One region of the Amycolatopsis sp. cmx-4-61 genome, then DNA from elsewhere that is predicted to be linked to it. Evidence: riboswitches for the same ligand, from Rfam matches in the RefSeq annotation. Region 1 holds a riboswitch; the other holds the start of a gene.
What was found. A riboswitch is a leader RNA that binds a small molecule or an ion and turns the genes downstream of it on or off. The one in region 1 is predicted to bind glycine.
Positions count from the first base shown of each region.

Region 2: linked by a shared signal. The riboswitch ahead of gcvP (aminomethyl-transferring glycine dehydrogenase) and the one ahead of gcvP (aminomethyl-transferring glycine dehydrogenase) in region 1 are both predicted to bind glycine.

Region 1 covers NZ_JAEBEI010000026.1:1,989-9,148, forward strand. The annotation lists gene gcvT (glycine cleavage system aminomethyltransferase GcvT) at 1-911, opposite strand, end outside; gene gcvP (aminomethyl-transferring glycine dehydrogenase) at 916-3,801, opposite strand; glycine riboswitch at 3,785-3,883, opposite strand; gene ACLJOU_RS41800 (helix-turn-helix domain-containing protein) at 4,083-5,372, opposite strand; gene ACLJOU_RS41805 (3-oxoacyl-ACP reductase) at 5,503-6,270, opposite strand; gene ACLJOU_RS41810 (aldehyde dehydrogenase family protein) at 6,270-7,160, opposite strand, start outside.
Region 2 covers NZ_JAEBEI010000024.1:33,165-40,324, reverse strand. The annotation lists gene ACLJOU_RS40810 (glycosyltransferase family 2 protein) at 1-1,461, opposite strand, end outside; gene ACLJOU_RS40805 (NAD-dependent epimerase/dehydratase family protein) at 1,458-2,393, opposite strand; gene gcvP (aminomethyl-transferring glycine dehydrogenase) at 2,430-5,306, opposite strand; glycine riboswitch at 5,472-5,570, opposite strand; gene ACLJOU_RS40795 (MerR family transcriptional regulator) at 5,613-6,191, opposite strand; gene ACLJOU_RS40790 (TetR/AcrR family transcriptional regulator) at 6,471-7,106, shown strand; gene trxA (thioredoxin) at 7,087-7,160, opposite strand, start outside.

The sequences.
Region 1 (7,160 bases):
GCCAGGACCGCGTAGCCGTGGCGCGGAGCGCGGCGGCCGGCGCCCTTCAGCCCGACCCGGACGCGCGGGACGTCGGCCTCGGCCCGCTCTTCCAGCGCCGCCCGGCCGACGAAGTCCCCCGGCTTCTCGAACTTGACCACGCGGCCGAGCCCGGCTTCGAACGGGCTCTGCCCGACGGTGAGCTCGTTGCCGTACAGCGGCATCCCGGCTTCCAGCCGCAGCGTGTCGCGGCAGGCCAGACCGGCCGGGACCAGGCCGTGCGGCTCACCTGCTTCCAGCAGCAGGCGCCACAGCGCCGGGGCCTCGTCGGCGTCGACGAACAGCTCGAAGCCGTCCTCGCCGGTGTAGCCGGTGCGGGCGAGCAGGACGTCGTGGCCCTTCACCGACGCCGGGACGCTGGCGTAGTACTTGAGCGCGGCCAGATCGGCGTCGGTGACCGCGCCCAGGATCTCGACGGCCTTCGGCCCCTGCACGGCGATCAGCGCGGTCGTCTCGGACCGGTCGTCGACCTTCGCGTCGAAGCCCGCGACCCGCTCTTCCAGGGCGTCCGCGACGACCTGCGCGTTGCCCGCGTTCGCGACGACGAGGTAGTGCTCGTCGGCCAGGCGGTAGACGACCAGGTCGTCCAGGACGCCGCCCTCGGCGTTGCAAATCATCGTGTACCGCGCCCGGCCCGGCTTGACCCCGGTGAGGTTGCCGACCAGCGCGAAGTCCAGGACGTCGGCCGCCTGCTCGCCGATGACGTGGATCTCGGCCATGTGCGAGAGGTCGAACAGCCCGGCCGCCTCGCGGACGGCCTTGTGCTCGGCCAGCTCGCTGGCGTAGCGGACCGGCATGGACCAGCCGGCGAAGTCGGTGAACAGCGCACCGAGTCCCTTGTGGACTCCGTGCAGGGACGTTTCACGTGACACGGGTTCAGCCTTCGTAAGCGTTGAGGGGCGGGCAGGAGCAGACGAGGTTGCGGTCGCCGCGGGCGCCGTCGATGCGACGCACCGGCGGCCAGTACTTGTTCTTGCGCGACACCCCGGCCGGGAACACGGCCAGCTCGCGGCTGTAGGGCTTGTCCCACTCCCCGACCAGCGTCTCCGCGGTGTGCGGGGCACCCCGCAGGGGCGACTCCTCCGCAGTCCACTTGCCGCCCGCGACCTCGTCGATCTCGGCGCGGATGGCGATCATCGCGTCGCAGAACCGGTCGATCTCGCCCAGGTCCTCGGACTCGGTCGGCTCGACCATCAGCGTCCCCGCGACCGGGAACGACATCGTCGGCGCGTGGAAGCCGTAGTCGATGAGCCGCTTGGCGACGTCGTCGACCGTGACACCGGTTTCCTTGGTGAGCGGGCGCAGGTCGAGGATGCACTCGTGCGCGACCAGGCCGTCCTGGCCGGTGTAGAGCACCGGGTAGTGCGGCGCCAGGCGCGAGGCGACGTAGTTCGCGGCCAGCACCGCGACCTTCGTGGCCGCGGTCAGGCCGGGCGCGCCCATCATCCGGACGTAGGCCCAGGAGATCGGCAGGATCGACGCCGAGCCGTACGGCGCGCCGCTGATCGGGCCGACGCCGGTTTCCGGACCGGCGGCGTCGAGCAGCGGGTGGTTCGGCAGGTAGGGGGCCAGGTGCGCGCGCACCGCGACCGGGCCGACACCGGGGCCGCCGCCGCCGTGCGGGATGCAGAAGGTCTTGTGCAGGTTCAGGTGCGAGACGTCGCCGCCGAACTCGCCCGGCTTGGCCAGGCCGAGCAGGGCGTTGAGGTTCGCGCCGTCGACGTAGACCTGACCGCCGCCGTCGTGGACGATCTTCGCCAGCTCGTCGATGTCGTGCTCGTACACGCCGTGGGTGGACGGGTAGGTGACCATGATCGCGGCGAGGGTGTCGCGGTGGGCGTCCACCTTGGCCCGCAGGTCGGCCAGGTCGACGTTGCCCTCGTCGGTGCACTTGACGACGACCACGCGCATCCCGGCGAGCACCGCGGAAGCGGCGTTGGTGCCGTGGGCGCTCGACGGGATCAGGCAGACGTCCCGGGCGTCGTCGCCGTTCGCGCGGTGGTAGGCGCGGATGGCGAGGAGGCCGGCGAGCTCGCCCTGGCTGCCCGCGTTCGGCTGCAGCGACACCTTGTCGTAGCCGGTGACCTCGGCCAGCCACTCGGCCAGCTGAGCCACGAGGACGTGGTAGCCCTCGGCGTCCTCGGCCGGCGCGAACGGGTGGATGCCGGCGAACTCGCGCCAGCTGATCGGCTCCATCTCGGTGGTGGCGTTGAGCTTCATCGTGCAGGAGCCGAGCGGGATCATCCCGCGGTCGAGCGCGTAGTCCTGGTCGGAGAGCCTGCGCAGGTAGCGCAGCATCGCCGTCTCGGAACGGTGGGTGCCGAAGACCTCGTGGCCCATGAAGCCGCTCTCGCGGGCCAGGCCGCTGGGCAGCGCGACACCGTCTTCGACGTCGGCTTCGACGCCGAACGCCTTCAGGACCTTCGCGGTGATCGCCGGGGTGCTGACCTCGTCGAAGGCGACGCGGACGTGGTCGTCGTCGACGTGGCCGAGGTTGATCCCGGCCGCGCGGGCGGCCGCGTGGACCTCGGCGGCCTGGCCCGGAACGTGCGCGACGACGGTGTCGAAGAACGACTCGTGCACGACCTCGACCCCGGTCTTGCGCAGCGCGCCGGCGAAGCCCGCGGCGAGGCCGTGGACGCGCTGGGCGATCTTCTTCAGGCCGTCCGGGCCGTGGTAGACCGCGTACATCGCGGCCAGCACGGCCGGGAGGACCTGCGCGGTGCAGATGTTCGACGTCGCCTTCTCGCGGCGGATGTGCTGCTCGCGCGTCTGCAGGGCGAGGCGGTAGGCCGGGTTGCCGTCGGCGTCGACCGAGACGCCGACCAGGCGCCCGGGCAGCGACCGCTCGAGGCCGGCGCGGACGGACAGGTACCCGGCGTGCGGGCCGCCGTAGCCGAGCGGGACGCCGAAGCGCTGCGTCGACCCGGCGGCGACGTCGGCACCGAACTCGCCGGGCGCGGTGATCAGGGTGAGGGCGAGGAGGTCGGCGGCGACGGTGAACAGCGCGCCCGCGGCCTTCGCCGACTCGGAAATCGCGTGGTAGAAGCCGCGGCCGCGCAGCACGCCGGAGGCACCCGGGTACTGGACGACGACGCCGAAGAAGTCCTCGGGCAGCCCGGTGAGCAGGTCGCGGACCTCGACCTCGATGCCGAGGGCCTCGACGCGGGTGCGCACGACGGCGATGGTCTGCGGCAGGCACTCGGCGTCCAGCACGACCTTGTTCGACTTGGACTTCGAGGCGCGGCGCATCAGCGTGACGGCTTCGGCGACGGCGGTGGACTCGTCCAGCAGCGAGGCGTTCGCGGTGGCCAGGCCGGTCAGGTCGGCGACCATGGTCTGGAAGTTGAGGAGGGCTTCGAGACGGCCCTGGGAGATCTCCGGCTGGTAGGGCGTGTAGGCGGTGTACCAGGCCGGGTTCTCGAGGACGTTGCGGCGGATCACGCCGGGCGTCACGGTGTCGGAGTAGCCGAGGCCGATCATCTGCGTCATCGGCCGGTTGCGCGCGGCGAGCGCGCGCAGCTCCGCGGTGGCGTCCTCTTCGGACGCGGCGGGCGGGAGGGTGAGTTCCTTCGTCGCGCGGATCGCGGTCGGGACGGCGGCCCCGACGAGGGCGTCCAGGCTGCCGTAGCCGCACTCGGCCAGCATCTTCGCGCGTTCGGCCTCGGACGGGCCGATGTGGCGGGCGTCGAACTGCGTGGAAGTGATGGGGAGCTCCTCGGGCCGGGCACACGGGTGCGCTGGGAACTCCCCCTCTGTCATGGCACCTGAGAGTTTCACCGCGTGTGAAGCGGCTTTCACCTTGGGTGAGGCGCGGGTGCGCCTGCTTTCCAGAGTGGCCTCGCCTGAAGCGGTAGCAGGTACCTGAGAGATTCCGGGGAGTTTGCTCCTTCGGTGCCCCACCACGTTCGTGAGGGCTCTCCCGCCTCGGCTCGACGGCCCGATCTGCAGTTGTGGCGGTAACGGTACCTGCCGGGTTCGAGGTCCGTCCACTTCACCCGAGCAACACCACATCGGCCTTCGAGCGGCCCACGACAAGGGGGTCACGGCCCGGCGACCCGGCGGACCACGCTCCCGGCGAGCGGGGGCGGGCGGCGGACCCGGCCCGAGGGCAGGACCAGGCGCTTCAACGGGCCGCCGAGGGGCACCGGCGGCAGGCCCGCACCCAGCAGGACCTGCTCGACGATCTGCTCGGCGTGCCACGCCACCGCGTCGTTGAGCCGGTCCAGGGAGGGACGGTCGCCGTCGAAGACGTCCTCGTCGGCCAGCGTCACCTCGAAGTACGCGCAGCCCGGCGGGACCGAGATCGCCGCCTCGATCGCCCGCGCTCCGGCGAGGGGGTCGGCGAATCCCGCTTCGAGCAGTGCGTCCCGGTAGATCCGGGCCGCGCGGGCGCGCATCTTCGGGCCGTACCGGACCACCGCCGGGAGGCGTCCGGTCAGGTCGGGCACGGCCAGGCCGTGCAGCAGCATGATCGGCGGCACCGAGTGCACCAGCCGCGGCGCGGGTTCGGCGAGCTCGCGGGCGGTGGTCCGGACGCGGTCGGCCATCGCGTCCGGGAGGCCGAAGTAGCGGAAGTCGACGTTGCCGAACCCGAGCCCGTCGGCGATCAGGGACGCCAGCAGCTCGCCGTACCCCCAGATCGGCGACAGCACCACGACCGGCGGCGCCGCGACCACCGGCGACGGCGCGGGCGGCCGCGTCGCCTCCTGCTCGGGCACCTGGATCACCAGCCGGGGCGGTTCGTGCCAGTCGTGCACCTCCGCGACCCGCCAGTACAGCCCGAGCGGCCGCCACAGCTCGCCGAGGACGTCGTGCTCGATGATGCGCCGCACCTCGGCGTCGTCGTGGGGCAGGTCCCGCGGCGGCACGATCCCGACGTAGTGGTGGTAGGTGACGCGGACCTCGTCGCCGCGGGTGGCCGAGCGGATCCGCATCTCCCAGTCGATCGGCGACGCGGCGATGGCGTTCGCCACCTGCGTGCCGGGCGAGGAGTAGACCAGCGCGGTGGCCTGCCGGAGGAACTGCCCGGCCAGGTCGATGCCCTCCCGCAGGGCCTTCGCCGCCTGGGCGACGTGCACCGGCGAAGCGAGCGCATCGGGCAGCACGCCGGCGACGCGCAGCAGCTCGGCCTCGCTCAGCCCGGTGACCTCGGCGATCTCGGCCCAGTGGTCGAACACCGTCACCTTCGGCGCGTGCCGGTGCTCGATCCAGCTGCGCAGGGTGGACGTCGGGACGCCGATGCGGCGGGCGGCCTCGTCGAGGGAGAGCCCTCTCGCGCGGATGCCCGTCCGGACCGCTTCCGCCCATTCGCCGGCGCGCCAGTGCGTCACCTCACAAAGCTAACGAAACCGGCTGGCTTTGCGCCGGGACGACCCGCCCACGGCACTCCGAAGAGCGCAAGAAGCTCAACGCCGCCTGGCGCTACCTGCGGGAGGTCTACGACGTCACGAAGGCCGAGCGTTAGAGCGGGGTGACGTACGCGCCGGAGATGCCGCCGTCGACGAGGAACTGCGACGCCGTGATGAAGCTGGCGTCGTCGCTGGCCAGGAAGGCCACCGCCGCCGCGATTTCCTCCGGCTCGGCGAACCGGCCGACGGGCACGTGCACCAGGCGCCGCGCCGCGCGTTCCGGGTCCTTCGCGAACAGCTCCTTGAGCAGCGGGGTGTTCACCGGTCCCGGGCACAGGGCGTTCACGCGGATGTTCTCCCGCGCGAACTGCACCCCGAGCTCGCGGCTCATCGCCAGCACCCCGCCCTTGGACGCGGTGTAGGAGATCTGCGACGTCGCCGCGCCCAGCACCGCCACGAACGACGCCGTGTTGATGATCGAGCCCTTGCCCTGGCGCTGCATGTGCGGCAGGACGGCCTTGCAGCAGTGGTACACCGACGTCAGGTTGACCCGCTGCACCCGCTCCCACGCCTCGATGCCGGTGGTCAGGATGGAGTCGTCCTCCGGCGGCGAGATGCCGGCGTTGTTGAAGGCGACGTCGACCGAGCCGAACTGCTCCACCGTGCTGTGGAACAGGTTCTCGACCTGCTCGGCGTCGGTGACGTCGGTCTGGATGAACGCGCCGCCGATCTCGTCGGCCGCGGCCTTGCCCGAATCCGGCGTCAGGTCCCCGATGACGACCTTCGCGCCTTCGCTCGCCAGGCGGCGGGCCGAGGCGAGCCCGATGCCGCTCGCGCCGCCGGTGATGACCGCGACGCGGCCTTCGAAACGCTGGACCATTACTCCTCCGTGCTGAGAAAGACGTTCTTGGTTTCGGTGAACGCCGCGGCGGCGTCCGGGCCGAGCTCGCGGCCGAGGCCGGACTGCTTGAAGCCGCCGAACGGCGTCCAGTAGCGCACCGAAGAGTGCGAGTTCACCGAGAGGTTGCCGGATTCGACGCCGCGCGCCACCCGGAACGCGCGCCCGGCGTCGCGGGTCCAGATCGAGCCGGACAGGCCGTACTCGGTCGCGTTCGCCATCCGGATCGCGTCGGCTTCCTCCGCGAACGGCACGACGGCGACGACCGGGCCGAAGACCTCCTCCGCCGCGGCCGGGTGCCGCAGGTCCGCCGGGGTGAGGACGGTCGGCGGGAACCAGAAGCCCGGCCCGGAAGGCGCGGTGCCGCGGAACGCGACGGGCGCGTCGTCCGGCACGTAGGAGGCCACCTTCGCGCGGTGCGCGGCCGAGATCAGCGGGCCCATCTCGGTCTTCTCGTCGCCGGGGTCGCCGACGACGACGCCGTGCACCGCGGGTTCGAGCAGCGCCATGAACTCCTCGTACGCGCTCGCCTGCACCAGGATGAGCGACCGCGCGCAGCAGTCCTGGCCGGCGTTGTCGAAGACGCCGTAGGGCGCGGTCGCCGCGGCCTTCTCCAGGTCGGAGTCGGCGAAGACGATGTTGGCGTTCTTGCCGCCGAGCTCCAGCGTCACCCGCTTCACCTGCGCCGCGCAGCCCGCCATGATCCGCTTGCCGACCTCGGTGGAGCCGGTGAAGACGACCTTGCGCACACCCGGGTGGTCGACGAACCGCTGCCCGACCACGGACCCCTTGCCGGGCAGCACCTGGAAGACGTCGTCGGGGATGCCCGCCTCGCGCGCCAGCTCGGCCAGCCGCAGCGCGGTCAGCGGCGT
Region 2 (7,160 bases), on a different contig from region 1:
GGTCAGCGGCGCCAGCCGCAGTTCCGGGTGGCGGCCGCGGAAGTCGTCGAGGGCGCCTTGGTCGACGTCGTCGGGGAAGGCGGCGAGCCGCTTCCGGCTCGCCGACGTCAGCGTGGTGAAGCCGAGCGCTCCGGCGACCGGCAGGAGGACGAGCGCCGGGAGCTGGTAGCGCCAGGAGAACTCGAACGCCGCCGAAGCGAAGAGCAGGACGAGCCCGCTCGACGCCGCCAGCAGCGCGCCCGCCTGGGCGCGGTCGAGGGGTTTCTTGCGCCGGAACACCGTCAGGAGACCGAGGAGCGCGCCGATGCCGAGGACCGCGCCCGGGACGTACCCGCCGCCGAGCTGGTAGTCGCGGAGCAACTCCGCCAGTGGCTGGTCGACGCTCGCCTCGACGCCGTCGTTCTGCAGCGTGACCAGGTCGATCAGGGACTGGTCGGCCCACTGCGGGTAGGTGAGCTGGAACTGCCACCGGTCCAGCGGGACGTCGGTGGGATCCTGCTCGCGGCTCCAGGCGAAACTCTTGGCGAAGTCGTCCAGGACGGCTTCGGCGACGTCGCCGGGCTGGGCCTTCAGGACATCGACAGCGAACTCGTGGGCCAGTGCGGCCCGGTCGGCGCCCGGGGGCAGCGGGCCCGGCCAGCCGGGGTCGAGGTCGGCGTGGGTGTAGTTGTCCACCAAGCGCGTCTCGCGCGGCTCGGCCGGGCAGAACACCTGCACCTCGGGGGCGAGGTGGAGGTTCGCGCAGTCGGCGACGGCGGCGGTGCGGCCGTAGAGCATGTTGCCCGACGGCCCGGTCAGGCCCCACTTGCCGGTCTCGGCGTGCAGCCGCGCCGCATACGGCACCAGGACGACGAGCAGGCCGAGGAGGCCGGCGCCGGCCCGGCGCCAGCCCGCCCAGCGCCGCCCGGCTCCCCCGGCGACGACCAGGAACACCAGCAGTGGCAACGCGAGCGAGATCCCGATCAGCCGCGTCAGGACGCCGAAGCCGAGCAGCAGGCCGGCGGCGCCGGCGCGCTTCCAGCCGGGGGTGCCCCGGCCGAGCAGCAGCCAGAGGAGCCCGAGGAGCACGGCCTCGAACGTCACCTCGGACATGATGTTCTGCTCGATCTGCAGCTGGTAGGCGTCGAGCAGCACCGGGGCCGCGGCGAGCGCGCCGACCCACGGCCGGCCGCCGAGGCGCAGCACCAGCGCGTGGAGGCCGATCGCGATGAGGATGCCGCCCCCGTGCTGCACCGCCGCGACCCAGGCCAGTCCGCCGACGGCCAGGAGCGGCCGCAGGACGAGGTCGTAGCCGATCGGGTTCAGCTGGTCGGCGCGCAGGGCGTGCAGGTTGTCGAGGTACCGGAACGAATCGATGTACAGCAGCGCCGGGCGGTAGGCCAGCCAGGTCAGCACCCGCAGGACGATCGCCGGGACGAGGAGCAGGAGCAGCAGCCAGTGCCGCTTGAGAAGGACCTTCACGGTGTTTCGAGGCCGGAGAAGTACTTCCACGCCGTCGCCAGGCCGTCGGTCAGCGACACTTCCGGCCGGTAGCCGATGGTCTCCGCGCTCGCCGAGACGTCGACGACGACCGCGGGCATCTCCCCGGCCGGGGCTTCGACGTGCTCGACCGGCAGTTCGGCGCCGGTCACCTCGCGCACGGCCTCGACCATCTCCAGCACGGACACCGAGCGCCCGGCACCGACGATCGCGCGGCCGGAGTAGCCGCTGTCCAGGGCCAGCAGGATCGCGCGGACGACGTCGTCGACGTGCACGAGGTCGCGGCGCTGGCGGCCGTCGCCGTAGACCTTGATCCCGCTGCCGCTCAGCGCGGCCCGCATCATGCGCGGCACGAAGCTGTCCTTGTGGGACATCCCGGGGCCGTAGACGTTGGTGAACCGCAACGCACACGTCGTCATGCCGTACGCGCCGGCGTAGCCCGAGAGCAGCATTTCGCACGCCGCCTTCGTGGCGCCGTACGGCGTCAGCGGGCGCAGCGGCAGGTCCGGGGTGATGGTCGCGGTGCCGACGTCGCCGATGACCGCGTTGGTCGAGGCGAGCAGGAACGCCGGCACTTCCCGGCGGCGCGCGAGTTCCAACAGTGCCTGCGTCACCAGCACGTTGTCGGCGAAGGTGTCCTCGGGCAGCTCCACCGACTTCAGCACCGACGTCAGGGCGGCGAGGTGGACGATGCCCGCGGTCTCCGGCGTGACGGCTTCTTCGCGCACCGCGGCTTCCCGGAGTTCCCCGGTCACCACGCGGACGCCGTCGAGGTCCTCCGGGAACGGGACCCGGTCCACGACGACGACCGGGACGCCCCGGTCGCGCAGGGCTCGCACGACGGCCCGGCCGATGAAGCCGCTGCCGCCGGTGACGACCACGGACGTCCGATCGGGACCGTGCGCACTCAGCATGGCGCCAACCTACCTTCCGTTCCTGTGCGGCGCGGATCAGGCGAAGGCCGCCGGCGGCGGGCAGGAGCAGACCAGGTTCCGGTCGCCCGCAGGGCCGTCGATCCGCCGGACCGGGGGCCAGATCTTCGGCGCGGCCGGGCCCGCCGGGAACACCGCCGTTTCGCGGCTGTACGGGCGGTCCCACTCGCCCACGAGGCACCGTGCCGTGTGCGGGGCCTGCCGCAGCGGCGAGTCTTCGAGCGGCCACTCCCCCGCCGCGACGCGGTCGATCTCGCCGCGGATCGCGATCATCGCGGCGCAGAAGCGGTCGAGTTCGGCGAGGTCTTCGCTCTCCGTCGGCTCCACCATCAGCGTGCCCGCGACCGGGAACGACATCGTCGGCGCGTGCAGCCCGTAGTCCGCCAGCCGTTTCGCGACGTCGTCGACCGTGACGCCGGTGGCCTTCGTCAGCGGCCGCAGGTCGAGGAGGCATTCGTGCGCGACCAGCCCCTCGCGCCCGGCGTACAGCACCGGGTAGTGCCCGGCGAGGCGCCGCGCGACGTAGTTGGCGTTGGCCACCGCGACCAGCGTCGCCCGGCGCAGGCCCTCGGCGCCCATCATCCGGACGTAGGCCCACGAGATCGGCAGGATCGACGCGCTGCCCCACGGCGCCGCGCTGACCGGGCCGACGCCGGTGGCCGGGCCGGCCGCCGGTTGCAGCGGGTGGTTCGGCAGGAACGGCGCGAGGTGCGCGCGGACCCCGATCGGGCCGACGCCCGGCCCGCCGCCGCCGTGCGGGACGCAGAACGTCTTGTGCAGGTTGAGGTGCGAGACGTCGGCGCCGAACCGGCCGTACTGGGCGACGCCGATCAGCGCGTTGAGGTTGGCGCCGTCGACGTACACCTGGCCGCCCGCGTCGTGCACCGCCGCGCACACTTCGCCGACGGTGTCTTCGTACACGCCGTGCGTCGAGGGGTAGGTGAGCATGATCGCGGCGAGGTCGGCGCGGTGCTCGTCCACTGTGGACCGCAGGTGCGCGAGGTCGATGTTCCCGTCCTCGTCGCAGCGGACGACGACCACGCGCAGGCCCGCCATCACCGCGCTGGCCGCGTTCGTGCCGTGGGCGCTGGCCGGGATCAGGCAGACGTCCCGCGCGTGCTCGCCGCGGGCGCGGTGGTGGGCGCGGATGGCGAGCAGGCCCGCGAACTCACCCTGGCTGCCGGCGTTGGGTTGCAGCGAAACCGCGTCGTAGCCGGTGATCCGGGCGAGCCAGCCGCTCAGGTCGGCCGCCACGTCCAGGAGCCCGGCGGCGTCCTCGGCCGGCGCGAACGGGTGCAGCCCGGCGAACTCCGGCCAGGTGATCGGTTCCATCTCCGCGGTGGCGTTGAGTTTCATCGTGCAGGAGCCGAGCGGGATCATGCTGCGGTCGAGCGCGACATCCTTGTCGGCCAGCTGCCGCAGGTAGCGCAGCATCGCGGTTTCCGACCGGTGCGCGTGGAACACCGGGTGCGCGAGGTATTCGCTCGTGCGCCGCAGCGGGGCCGGGAGCGCGTCCGCCGTGTCGGCGTCAAGTCCGTCCACATCGGACACCGAAACGCCGAACGCCTTCCACACGCGGGAAAGCCGCTCGCGGGTCGTCGTTTCGTCGCAGGCGATGCCGACGTGGTCCGCGTCGATCCGGCGCAGGGAGACGCCGAGGTCGCGGGCCGCGGCGACGACCGCGTCCGCCCGGCCGGGCACCGCCGCGGCGACGGTGTCGAAGAACTCGCCGTGCACGACGTCGACGCCGCCTTCGGCGAGGCCGGCGGCCAGCACGGTGGCCATCCGGTGCACCCGCCGCGCGATCGAGCGTAAGCCGCCGGGCCCGTGGTACACGGCGTACATCGACGCCAGCACCGCCGGCAGGACCTGCGCGGTGCAGATGTTGGAGGTCGCCTTCTCCCGGCGGATGTGCTGCTCGCGTGTCTGCAGGGCGAGCCGGTACGCCGGGTGGCCGTCGGCGTCCCGGGAAACGCCGACCAGGCGGCCGGGCAGCTGCCGTTCGAGCCCTTTCCGCACGGCGAGGTAGGCGGCGTGCGGGCCGCCGAAGCCGAGCGGGACGCCGAACCGCTGCGTCGACCCGACGGCGACGTCGGCGCCGAGCTCGCCCGGTGGCCGCAGCAGGGTCAGGGCGAGCGGATCCGCGGCGACGACCACGCCGGCGCCGTGCTGCTTCGCCTCCGCGATCGCGAGGTCGAGCTCGCGCACCGCGCCGGACGCGCCGGGGCAGGACAGGAGAATGCCGAAGAAGTCCCCGCCGAGCCCGAGCCCGGTCAGCCCCTGCGAGAGGTCCTCGACGACGAGCTCGATCCCCAGCGGATCGGCTCGGGTCCGCAGGACGGCGAGGGTCTGGGGCAGGGTGTCGGCGTCGACGACGAACCGGGGCGACGTCGCTCGCCCGGCCCGGCGCACGAGGGTCATCGCCTCGGCGGCGGCGGTGGCCTCGTCGAGCAGGGAGGCGTTCGCGACGGGCAGCCCGGTCAGGTCCGCGATCACGGTCTGGAAGTTGAGCAGCGCTTCGAGGCGCCCTTGGGAGATTTCGGGCTGGTACGGCGTGTAGGCGGTGTACCAGGCCGGGTTCTCGAGGACGTTGCGCCGGATCACGGGCGGGGTGACGGTGTCGTGGTAGCCGAGCCCGATCATGGCGGCGGTCGGCCGGTTCCGCGCGGCCCGCGCCCGGAGTTCGGCGAGCGCTTGGGCTTCGGAGGCGGCGGGCGGCAGCTCGAGCGGCCTTGCGGACGTCCGCAAGGATGCCGGCACGGCCCGCTCGGCGAGTTCGTCGAGGGAAGCGACGCCGATGACGTCGAGGATGTGCCGGAGTTCGTCCGGACCGGGCCCGATGTGCCGGTCGGCGAAGGGGATGCCCTGTTCCAGGGAGGCGAGTGACGGATCCACGATGGCCTCCTGGGGACAGCAGGGCCGGACCGCGACGCGCGGTCCGGCCTCCCCACTCTGTCTGTGCCCGGAGGCGCCTGAGAGTTTCGCCCGCAGGTTGACCCGGGCTTGCACCGTCGGCGGGGCCATCAGGGTGTGTCCTGACGACCCGCTTTCCAGAGGCGTCTCGTCCGCGCGGTCCAGGGTGCCTGAGAGGTTCCGGGGAGGACTTGCTCCTTCGGCGCCGAGCTCAAGGTGTGACTCGGACTCTCCCGCGCGGATTCGTCGACCGCACGGTGAACCCTACTCTGCCCGCTGCCGTGGTGATCAACCGGTCTTGCGGGCGTTGCGGCGCTGGGTCAGTTCGTCCGGTTCGTGCGTCTCGACGATGCCGCCGTCGGCGCGCTCGGCCGGGAACTCGTGGATCGTGCCGCTGATTTCCTGCATCGCGCCGCTGACGGCGATGCCGAAGACGCCCTGGCCGCCCTGGAGCAGGTCGACGATCTCTTCCGGGGACGTGCACTCGTAGACCGTGGTGCCGTCGGAGAACAGCGTGACCCGGGCCAGGTCGCGGACGCCGCGGACGCGCAGGTGGTCGACGGCCACCCGGATGTTCTGGAGCGAGACGCCGGTGTCGAGCAGGCGCTTGACGACCTTGAGGACGAGGATGTCCTTGAAGGAGTACAGCCGCTGCGAGCCGGAGCCGTGTGCGGTGCGGATGCTGGGCGCGACCAGCTTGGTGCGGGCCCAGTAGTCGAGCTGGCGGTAGGTGATGCCGGCGATCTGGCACGCCGCCGGACCCCGGTAGCCCACCAGCTCGTCGGGCAGTGAGTCGTCGGGGAACAGTTCACCCTGCTCACCAGCCGCGACCTCGACAGGCTGCTTCTCGGAACCAGCCTCGACCACGCAAGCCTCCCCTCGCCCGACCTGACGGCCGGCGAATGACAGCCGGACGGTCCCAGGAGCGGGACCCGCCGGAGATCAATCGCCACGATCCGGCCCCAGACCGTGAATCACACCGTGACGATTTACCTTCTTCGACGGTAAGCGTCCGGAGAACACCGGTCAACGCGACGCGCGGCAAGCCGGGGCGGTCGGCTGCGCCTTTGAGCCGTTCGCCGTACCCCTGATCGCGTGGCTTCAAACCTGGTGCACTTTTTTACTCAGTCAGGTAACTTCTTACTCATGCAAGTAAACACCGACCTCATGGCGGAACTGGGGCTCAGCGTCACCGAGGCCGCGCGCCGGGCGCAGATCCTCGGCGCGACCATCGGCGTCCTCGCCGATCTCGGCTACCGCCGGACGACCTTCGCCAAGATCAAGGAGCGCGCCGGGCTGAGCAGCACCCGGCTCATCTCCTACCACTTCACGAACAAGGCCGGGCTGATGCAGTCCGTGCTCAGCACGGTGCTGGAGACGCGGCAGCAGTTCCTCACCGAACGCACCGGTGGCGGCCTCGACCCGGCCGACCGGCCCGGCTACCTGCGCGCGCACATCGAGACGTCGATCGCGTTCCTGCGCGCGTACCCGGAGTGCGTCCGGGCGTTGAAGGAGCTGGCGGCCAACGCCGGCGACGCCGACAGCTGGGTGATGACGAAGGTGGTGGTCGACGACCTGCGCGTGCACGGCCTGGCCCGCCAGCTCAAGCAGGGCCAGGCCGAGGGCGCCTTCGGCCGCGGCTTCACCCCCGAGGTGATGGCGATGTCCATCGCGCAGGCCATCGACGGCGTCGCGGCGGCCTACGCGGCGGACCCTTCGCTGGACCTGGAGCAGTACGGGCGCGAGGTGGCCGAAACCTTCGTCAAAGCGACGGCGCCTTGAGCACCCGGTCGAGGCGGTCTTCGATGCGGGCCTTCGGGAACGCGCCGACGATCG